DNA from 3 places in the Rahnella sp. CG8 genome. Region 1 is predicted to be linked to each of the others. Evidence: predicted binding sites of a transcription regulator. Region 1 holds the regulator's gene; each other region holds the start of a gene.
What was found. Region 1 encodes PhoB, which activates phosphate uptake and scavenging genes when phosphate is short. Its sites were predicted from a motif close to CTGTCATAAAACTGNCNNAT; they were not measured.

Region 1 (3,283 bases):
GCTTTATCGACGCGGTAGAAACGTTCGGTCAGGCGCGGCAGGTGCTGCGGCGCAATGCCCGGTCCGTTGTCGCTGATCTGGAACTGTGCGCCATGCGGCGTTTGTTGCCAGCTGACTTCAATCCGTGTCCCCGCTGGCGTGTGGTTAACCGCGTTATACACCAGGTTCGACACCGCGCTGCGCAGTTGATCTTCATTACCAAAGACCTTCAGCTTGTCGTTTACGCGAAACACCACTTCATGCCTGCCGTTGCTTAACGTTTGCACTTCACGTTCGAGCATGCCGAGCATCACCGGAATATCGACTTTCTCGTGCAAATCAATATTCGCTGAGGCTTCGATTTTCGACAGCGTCAGCAGCTGCTTCACCAGCCCGTCCATCCGCCGCGTCTGTTCCTGCATGGTATCCAGCGCTTTAGTGCGGAAAGGCTCTTCCAGCTTGGCGTCTTCCATCATTTCCAGATACCCCTGCAATACCGTCAATGGGGTTCTCAGTTCATGACTGACGTTAGCGAAGAAGTTACGCCGTGCGCCTTCAAGCTGACGCATCTGGGTCACGTCGCGTGCCACCATCAGCAGTTGTCCTTCGGAATAAGGCATGACGCGAAACTCGACATAATGCTCATTATTGAGTTGTAAATTCAGCGCCCGGCTGAAATCGCGGGTCTGGATCCACAGCCGGAATTCCGGATAACGCAGCAGGTTGAAGATATGTTGCCCGTTATCTTCCGGCCAGCGGAAACCGAGCAAATCCTGCGCCAGTCCGTTACACCAGAAAATATTGCCATCTTCAGTCGTCAGCACCACGGCATCCGGCAGCGATTCGGCACCGCTGCGAAAACGTTTGATGAGCTGACCTAATTCCCGACGGCGACGCCGGTTGCGTATCTGCATCTGGTTCAGCCCGTAAAACAGCGGCTCCCAGCTCCAGCGCCCATTCGGTGGCGTAATGCTGCGGTCGAGCCACAGCCAGTGAGAGAGTTTAAGCTGGTTGTAATAATTCCAGCCCAGTGCCGCCATCAGCGACACCAGGAGGAGCCAGCCGAAATGGCCGACGAAGATACCGAGAATTAACGCTGGCAGGCAAAAGAGAAACAATTCACCCGCCAGTCGTTTCCATGACAAACGTTCTAGCACACAGATTCTCCGCTGTGAGGGCTCAATAACGCGTTGAAAAACGGTATCCGGTACCACGAACAGTCTGGATCATTCTGTCATGTCCACTGGTTTCCAGCGCCTTACGTAAACGACGAATATGCACGTCAACCGTGCGATCTTCCACATAAACGTTAGTGCCCCAGACGTTATTGAGCAACTGTTCGCGGCTGTATACACGTTCGGAATGGGTCATAAAGAAGTGTAATAACTTAAATTCGGTCGGCCCCATATCGAGCGCCTGCTCGTTGGCCATCACCCGGTGAGACGACGGATCCAGGCTTAAACCCTGCATGTCGATCACTTCTTCCACCGCCATTGGCGAGATGCGACGCATCACGGCTTTAATGCGGGCAACCAGTTCTTTCGGAGAAAACGGTTTAGTGATGTAATCATCGGCACCCACTTCAAGGCCGCGCACCCGATCTTCTTCTTCACCGCGTGCGGTCAGCATCATCACCGGAATTTCGCGGGTCAGTGCCTCACGTTTAAGATGCTTAATAAACTGAATACCGGAACCGCCAGGTAACATCCAGTCAAGCAGGATCAGTTCAGGGTAAGGTTCAACAAGCTGCCCAATCGCTGAATCAAAATCCTCAGCTTCTACGGCCTGATAGCCATTTTGTTCCAGTACAAAACACACCATTTCACGGATTGGAGCTTCGTCTTCAACCACCAATATACGTCTAGCCATCGTAGGTCCTGCCAATAGGTTAGCGATCTTTTATTTGATTGCGGGCGCCATTATGCGTCAGTTTTGTGACAGATTTATGAATGAAAAGAATGGTTCATTACAGTCAACTATGACAGATAATTTTCGGCCATCTTGCTGAAATTGGTCTGATTTATCGGGGACAGCTTCCCCTGCCGACGTTTATACTTTACCCCATTGTCGTCATCCAGGGTTCATACGGGAGTCTCATGCGCCTGATCCACACGTCAGACTGGCACCTAGGCCAGTACTTTTTCACTAAAAGCCGTGCAGCCGAACATCAGGCATTTTTGCGCTGGCTGACCGGTCAGGTGCAACAACATCAGGTCGACGCCGTGATTGTCGCGGGCGATATTTTCGACACGGGTTCCCCACCCAGTTATGCCCGCGAATTGTATAACCGCTTCGTGGTGGAATTACAGCAAACCGGCTGCCAGCTGGTGGTGCTGGCTGGTAACCACGATTCTGTCGCCACGCTCAATGAATCGCGCGAGCTCCTTTCCTGCCTGAATACGCGGGTGATTGCCACCGTCGGTGAAAACCTTTCTGAACAGATTTTAGTGCTCAGTCAGCGTGACGGGAAACCCGGCGCGATACTGTGCGCTATCCCGTTTTTACGCCCGCGTGATCTGCTCGCCAGCCAGGCGGGACAGTCCGGCAGCGACAAGCAACTGGCATTGCAGGAAGCCATCGCCGCGCATTATGACGCGCTCTGGCAGGCTGCGCAGGCCAGACGTGACGAACTGGGCATGCCGCTGCCTATTATTGCGACCGGCCATCTGACGACTGTCGGTGTCAGTACCTCTGATTCCGTGCGCGACATCTATATAGGTACGCTCGATGCGTTTCCGGCGCAGGCCTTTCCGCCGGTCGATTATGTGGCACTGGGTCATATTCACCGTGCACAATGCGTCGCCAAAACCGAACATATCCGTTACAGCGGCTCGCCGATTGCCCTGAGTTTTGACGAACTGAGCAAAGCTAAAAGTGTGTACTTACTTGATTTTGATGGTGCGACGCTCAACGCCATCGACACACTGGAAATCCCGGTTTTCCAGCCGATGCAGATAATCAAAGGCTCGCTGGTGGAGATTGAACACCAACTGGCACAGTTCGAAGGCGGTGATCCGGCCAAACCGGTGTGGCTCGATATTGAAGTCTCCACCCAGGATTATCTCAGCGACATCCAGCGACGCATTCAGGCGCTGACGGAAGATCTGCCGGTAGAAGTCGTGCTGTTACGCCGCAGCAAAGAACAGCGCATCAACAGTATTGAGCAGCAGGAAAAAGAAACCCTCAGCGAACTGAGCGTCAGCGACGTGTTTGAACGACGACTGGCGCTGGAACCGGCCCCTGACGAGCCGCGTCAGGCTCGGATGCGCACGTTGTTTGCGCAGGTGGTTGAACAGGTTACCAA
Region 2 (3,283 bases), on a different contig from region 1:
AACGGCGCACCGGCCCGGCACCATCAATTGCGGCGGCTTCCACTAGTGATTGTGGAATGGATTGCAGCGCGGCGAAGAAAAACAGAAAGTTGTAGCTGAGTTGCTGCCAGACTGACGCCAGCACAATCAGGAACATCGCCTGTCCGCTGTTTTGCGCGTAGTTCCAGCTATACCCCATGTTGTTGAGTAGGTAGCTAAACAGGCCAAGGCCGGGACTGAACAGGAACATCCAGAGCACAGCGGCAACAGCGGGTGCCACCGCGTAAGGCAAGATAAACAGGGTCTGATACAGCTTGCGCAGGCGCACCACGTAATCGACCAACGCCGCCAGCAGCAGTGCCAACACCATACCAAAGACCGTAACCAGTCCGCTGAATTTGATCGTGATCCAGAACGATTCGAGATAGTGCGCATCCCCGAAAAGGCGGATGAAATTATCCAGCCCGACGAAAGTGCTGGAAATGCCAAAAGGGTCAACACGTTGCAGTGAATACAACAGCGCCTCTCCGGCAGGCCAGAGAAAGAATATGGCGGTGATAAGCAGTTGCGGCAGCACCAGCAGATACGGTAGCAGGCTGGTGCGAAATACCGGTCGAGATGAAGACATAGCTAACTCCGTTTAAAAATGAATAAGGACCAGAACGTATCTGGTCCTGTACAAAGAACGATTACTTCACTTGCTGCTCGAAGCGGCGCAGCAATTCGTTACCGCGTTTTACAGAATTATCCAGTGCAGCCTTCGGCGTCTGGTTACCTGCAAAGACGTCTTCAAGCTCTTCATCAATCACAGTAAGGATCTGCGTCATGTTGCCCAGACGATAACCCCGGGTGTAAGGCAGTGGGGGTTTGTTCATCAGTTGGCGCATGGCAATTTCCATGCCGGGATGGGTGTTATAAAAACCTTCTTTTTTAGTCAGTTCATAGGCCGCTAACGTTACCGGCAGATAACCCGATTTTTGATGCCACTCCGCCTGATTTTCTGGCTGGTCTAGGAACTGCATGAATTCCGCCACGCCCTTGTAGGTATCGGCATCTTTACCTTTAATGACCCACAGGCTCGCGCCGCCAATCATGGCGTTCTGTGGTGCATTCGGTACGGTTTCGTCGTATGGCATCATGCCCACACCCCAGTCGAACTTGGCATAGCGTTGGATTGCTGATTGCGCACCTGATGAACCGGTAGCGATCCCGCATTCGCCGCTATAGAACTTAGTAGCCGCCTCGTCCTGGCGCCCCAGATACGTCAGGTCACCTTTCTTATACATGTCTTCCAGCATCTGAATATGGCTGATGACTGTCGGATTGTTGAAATTCAGCTCAGCATCGAAGCCATCTAAGCCGTTATTTTTGGTGGCGATCGGCAGCGCATGCCAGGCGCTGAAGTTGACAATTTGGTGAATACCCAGGCGACTGGTGCCGTAACCGCAGCTCATGCCCGATTTGCGTAGCGCTTCGGCATCCTTTTCCAGCTCCTGCCAGGTTTTAGGCGGCTGGTCCGGATTGAGTCCAGCTTTACGGAAGGCATCTTTGTTATAGAAGATGACATGCGTCGAGCTATTGAAGGGCATCGAAATCAGCTGGCCTTTTGAGTCGCTGTAGTAGCCAGCTACCGGTGCCACGAACTCTTTTTCATCCAGCGGAATGCCTGCGTCCTTAAATATCTGATGGACCGGGACGATGGCACGTGACGCCATCATGGTGGTCGTTCCGATTTCATATACCTGCAGAATGTCAGGCGACTTGCCGTTACGAATTGCCGCGATGCCATTGGCCAGACTCTGCTCATATCCTCCTTTATAAGATGCAACAACTTTGTAATCGGGATGAGTCTGGTTAAAGCGGGTGACCAGAGCGTTAGTTTCCTGACCTACCTGGCTTTCCATTGAGTGCCAAAAAGTAATTTCTGTCACAGCCAATGCATTGCCGCTGAGCGCCAGTCCCACAATCGCACTCACCAAGCCACAACGAAAAGTAAACATGGACATAGAGTTTTCCTGTGTAAAGAGTTATGAGAGTCACGAGCGAAATGACGCACATCTTGTTCACGAAGTAACATGGCATCACTTTATGAGACAGTACACAACAAACTTATGACGGTTCAGTGACAACGCTCACATGATCGATATCGTTCATCATAAATTTCATAGTAAAAAATATTGTGAGTACGAAATTAAACCTCCTCATAAAAAATCCTTACATAACTGTGCAATGCATCACAATTTTTTCACGCTTGCATGTATTGCCAATGACGCATTTCGATCATATGCTCGTGACACACCATTAATCGCTTACTGTTTAGCCATATCAAGCGTATCGTGCTGGCTTCGATTGACGGGGTGTGCATTTCGCTCGTATGATCGTAATAAATCATATTAATTGCGAGAACACACTGTGATAAACACTGCAAAAGACCGTCAGATGAAGATTGTTGAGTTACTTCAGGAAGAACTGTTTCTGAATATCACCACACTGACCCGTCGCTTGAAAGTTTCTGTTGCGACCATCAGGCGGGATCTGGATGAGCTGGAACAGGCTGGCCTGCTACGCAGGACACATGGTGGTGCAGTGAGCATCAATCAGGTTGCACAGGATTTGACGCATGCGACTCGCGCGGTGTCCAGGCTGCCACAGAAAGCAGCGATTGCATCAGTGGCTGCCGGGATGATAGTTGACGGTGATGCCGTGCTCCTGGATGCGGGGACGACAACGCTCGAAATTGCCAAACTGCTGTCAGGTCGGAATAGCCTGACGGTCATCTCTAATGGTCTGGACATCATTAATGAGCTGACCCGGGGGGAGCGGCATAATTTTTATAGCGTCGGAGGCGAATACACCGACGCGAACAGGTCATTCCGGGGACCATTGGCAGAAAGCTTTATACGCCAGTTCAACGTGGACAAGCTTTTTCTGAATGCCGCTTCTGTGGATCTGGAGCGTGGGCTGATTTGTACGTCAACCCCCGTTAATGCCAGCGTTGAGAAAGCAATGATGGAGGTGTCAAGCCGCGTGATTGTGGTGGCTGATTACTCAAAGTTCACGAAATCGAGCCTTTCGGTCACCACCCGAATTGAGGATGTGGATGTCATCGTCACTGACAAGGGCGCCCAGAGCTTCCTTGATAACGTACCTGATAAGTTGCGCAGAAAGTTCGTGATAGCCAGTCCGGCTCGCAGTTGACCGGATATGCCCACCCTTCCTGTGGAACACAATATGTCAGTCGCCACAAAACCTTAAGCCAGTGTGTGCGACGGTTAAAAGGCGCATCTGCGCAGTTAAACAGGAA
Region 3 (3,283 bases), on a different contig from region 1:
TTTCGAACCCACAAACAAATAGTCCAGCGCACCAAGCTGATCCACCAGACAGCTCGGCAGTGGCTGGGGTTGAATACTTACCGCGCCCACCACTTCACCACGACGCAGACGTTCCTGCGTGCGCGTTTCGTCTTCCACCTGTAAATTCAGGCGGATAGGGGAATCAACCAGCACTGATTTCAGCGCCGGTAACAGCCAGGTTGCCAGACTGTCGGCGTTGACCGCCAGTGAAAGCAGCAGAGGTGTATCATTGCTTTCATTGTTGCTGTCACTGCCAAGCCACTCTTCTTCCAGTAATTCCACCTGATGTAACAAGGCCAGTAATTTCTGTCCCTGTTCAGTCGGCCGGGGTGGGACGGTACGAACCAGCAGCGGCTGGCCGAACAAATTTTCCAGTTGCTTAATGCGCTGAGAGACGGCCGATTGTGTGATGCAAAGCTTCTGCGCTGCGCGCTCAAAACCGCGCTCACGGATCACCGCGTCCAGTGCCTGCAGCGTTCTATAGTCCGGGCGTTTCATCGGAGTTCTGTCCCTTAGATTTAATTTTATCCGAACACTATGCCACAGATTGTCAGGATTTGTGGTGAGGAAAATCTTTGTGTTTGCAGCACAATTGCACTTAATAAGTGTGATCTGGCTGCGGTGTTGTTTATCCAAATTGCCGGGACATGCTTTATAATCACCGGCACTCTTCGTTCCACCGAACTATTCACGCCACTTACGTGTTATCAGACAGAGAAGCCATTATGACGCAGGAAGAATTGAAAAAAGCAGTCGGCTGGGCCGCACTGGATTACGTCACGCCGGGCACCATTGTCGGTGTCGGTACCGGATCCACCGCCGCACATTTCATTGATGCACTGGGTTCCATCAAAGGCCAGATTGAAGGTGCGGTTTCAAGCTCCGATGCTTCTACCGCAAAACTGAAGAGTCTGGGTATTCATGTTTTCGACAGCAATGAAGTGGATTCGCTGGATGTGTATGTCGATGGCGCGGATGAAATCAACGGCTCGATGCAGATGATCAAAGGGGGGGGCGCTGCGCTGACCCGCGAAAAAATCATTGCCGCGATTGCCAAAAAATTCATCTGTATCGTGGATGCTTCCAAGCAGGTTGATGTGCTGGGTAAATTCCCGCTGCCGGTGGAAGTGATCCCAATGGCGCGCTCTTATGTTGCGCGTGAACTGGTTAAACTCGGCGGCCTGCCGGAATACCGCCAGAATGTGCTGACAGACAATGGCAATGTGATCCTTGATGTGCATAACCTGAACATTCTTGATGCCGTCGCGATGGAAAATAAGATCAACAGTATTGCCGGTGTTGTGACTGTCGGCCTGTTCGCCAACCGGGGTGCTGACGTGGCGCTGGTCGGGACTTCTGAAGGTGTCAAAACCGTCAAACTGAAGTAATCAGAATATAAGCAGAAGATCTGGCTGCTTTAGGGCAAGGCAGCCAGCCTAAGCCTCGTCATTGCGCTGTCATAACGCAATGTTATGAAGATGATAATTTTCTGACTGAATCATCTTTTCTTCAAAGGCTTTAATTTGGTGACTTATGTCACATTTCTGTATTTCTCCTCCTGAACGTCTGGCACAGTAAAATTGAACCAGCATGAAATGCTAAAAACCGGCAGGCGTGCTGAGCCTTCTGCTGGGGGGCAGGCAATCGTTTGTATTGATGATGGCGGATTTTTTGTTATGTTGACTGTGAGCAGTCATCTTGCAGTTCGAATTCAGCCAGAAAAATATAGGGTCGGGAAATGGCAAAAGTATCACTTGAGAAAGACAAGATTAAATTTTTGTTAGTGGAAGGCGTCCACCAAAGTGCGGTTGATACACTCCGTGCCGCGGGTTACACCAATATTGAATTTCACAAAGGTGCTTTAGACACGCAATCGCTGAAAGAATCGATCCGTGATGCGCACTTTGTTGGACTCCGATCGCGTACTCAGCTGACTGAAGAAGTGTTCCAGGCAGCAGAAAAACTGGTGGCTGTTGGGTGTTTCTGTATCGGCACCAATCAGGTAGATCTGAAAGCTGCGACCCGTCGCGGTATTCCGGTCTTTAACGCACCCTTCTCCAACACCCGTTCGGTTGCCGAAATGGTGCTGGGCGAGATGTTGCTGATGATGCGCGGCATTCCTGAAGCTAACGCCAAGGCGCACCGTGGTATCTGGAACAAATTAGCCGTCGGCTCGTTCGAAGCGCGCGGCAAGCGTCTGGGCATTATCGGTTACGGCCACATTGGTACGCAGCTGGGGATCCTGGCGGAAAGCCTGGGGATGCGCGTCTTCTATTATGACATCGAAAGCAAACTGCCTTTGGGCAACGCGCAGCCGATTGCCACACTGGAAGAATTGCTCAATACCAGCGACGTGGTCACGCTGCATGTGCCGGAAACAGCCGGAACCAAAGACATGATCTCCGAGTTGCAACTGGCGCAGATGAAGCCTGGCGCGTTGTTAATCAACGCCTCACGCGGTACCGTGATCGACATTCCTGCTCTGTGCAATGCGCTGCGTAACAAACATCTTTCCGGTGCGGCTATCGACGTCTTCCCGGAAGAACCGGCGACTAACAGTGACCCGTTCAATTCTCCGCTGTGTGAATTTGACAACGTGCTGCTGACGCCGCATATCGGCGGTTCAACGATGGAAGCGCAGGAAGGTATCGGCCTCGAAGTGGCAGGCAAACTGGCGAAATATTCTGACAACGGTTCTACACTGTCAGCGGTCAACTTCCCGGAAGCGTCTCTGCCAGCGCATACCGAGAAAGCCAGCCGTTTGCTGCATATCCACGAAAATCGTCCGGGTGTGCTGACCAGCATCAACCAGATTTTTGCGGAACAGGGTATCAACATTGCTGCGCAGTACCTGCAAACCAGCCCAGAAATCGGTTATGTGGTGATTGATGCGGAAACGGATACTGCGACGCTGACTACCGCGCTGCAACTGATGAAGGCGATTCCGGGAACCATTCGTGCCCGTTTGCTTTACTGATAAGTCTTTCTGAAACAGACAAAATACCAACCGCCGAAAGGCGGTTTTTTGTTTTATGGCATCAGGGCGTTAAAAAATGTCTGCAGAGGGAATAAAGGGGGGATCAAAACGTCAGAAGTAAAAGGACAGGGTAATCAGACCGCAGAGGATCATTGATGAAAAAGTGATTTCGAACAGGTAGCGGCGCAGCATCATCTGTCAGTACCTCAGGGCAGAAAACGGAGAAAAAAACACCCGGCGAACCGGGTGTTAAATTTTTCAGTCTTGATAAGAGTGAACAGATTC

Region 2: the regulator PhoB is predicted to act here: its motif matches at 2,089-2,108, upstream of ugpB (sn-glycerol-3-phosphate ABC transporter substrate-binding protein UgpB).
Region 3: the regulator PhoB is predicted to act here: its motif matches at 1,498-1,517, upstream of serA (phosphoglycerate dehydrogenase).

Annotation. Positions count from the first base shown of each region.
Region 1 is NZ_JABAED010000004.1:54,601-57,883, reverse strand. Features, by position in the region: gene phoR (phosphate regulon sensor histidine kinase PhoR) at 1-1,136, opposite strand, end outside; gene phoB (phosphate response regulator transcription factor PhoB) at 1,159-1,848, opposite strand; gene sbcD (exonuclease subunit SbcD) at 2,076-3,283, shown strand, end outside.
Region 2 is NZ_JABAED010000013.1:76,723-80,005, reverse strand. Features, by position in the region: gene ugpA (sn-glycerol-3-phosphate ABC transporter permease UgpA) at 1-607, opposite strand, end outside; gene ugpB (sn-glycerol-3-phosphate ABC transporter substrate-binding protein UgpB) at 669-1,985, opposite strand; gene HGO41_RS13990 (DeoR/GlpR family DNA-binding transcription regulator) at 2,419-3,177, shown strand.
Region 3 is NZ_JABAED010000017.1:54,402-57,684, reverse strand. Features, by position in the region: gene HGO41_RS16480 (LysR family transcriptional regulator ArgP) at 1-519, opposite strand, end outside; gene rpiA (ribose-5-phosphate isomerase RpiA) at 747-1,409, shown strand; gene serA (phosphoglycerate dehydrogenase) at 1,760-2,998, shown strand; gene ydgU (small membrane protein YdgU) at 3,110-3,190, opposite strand.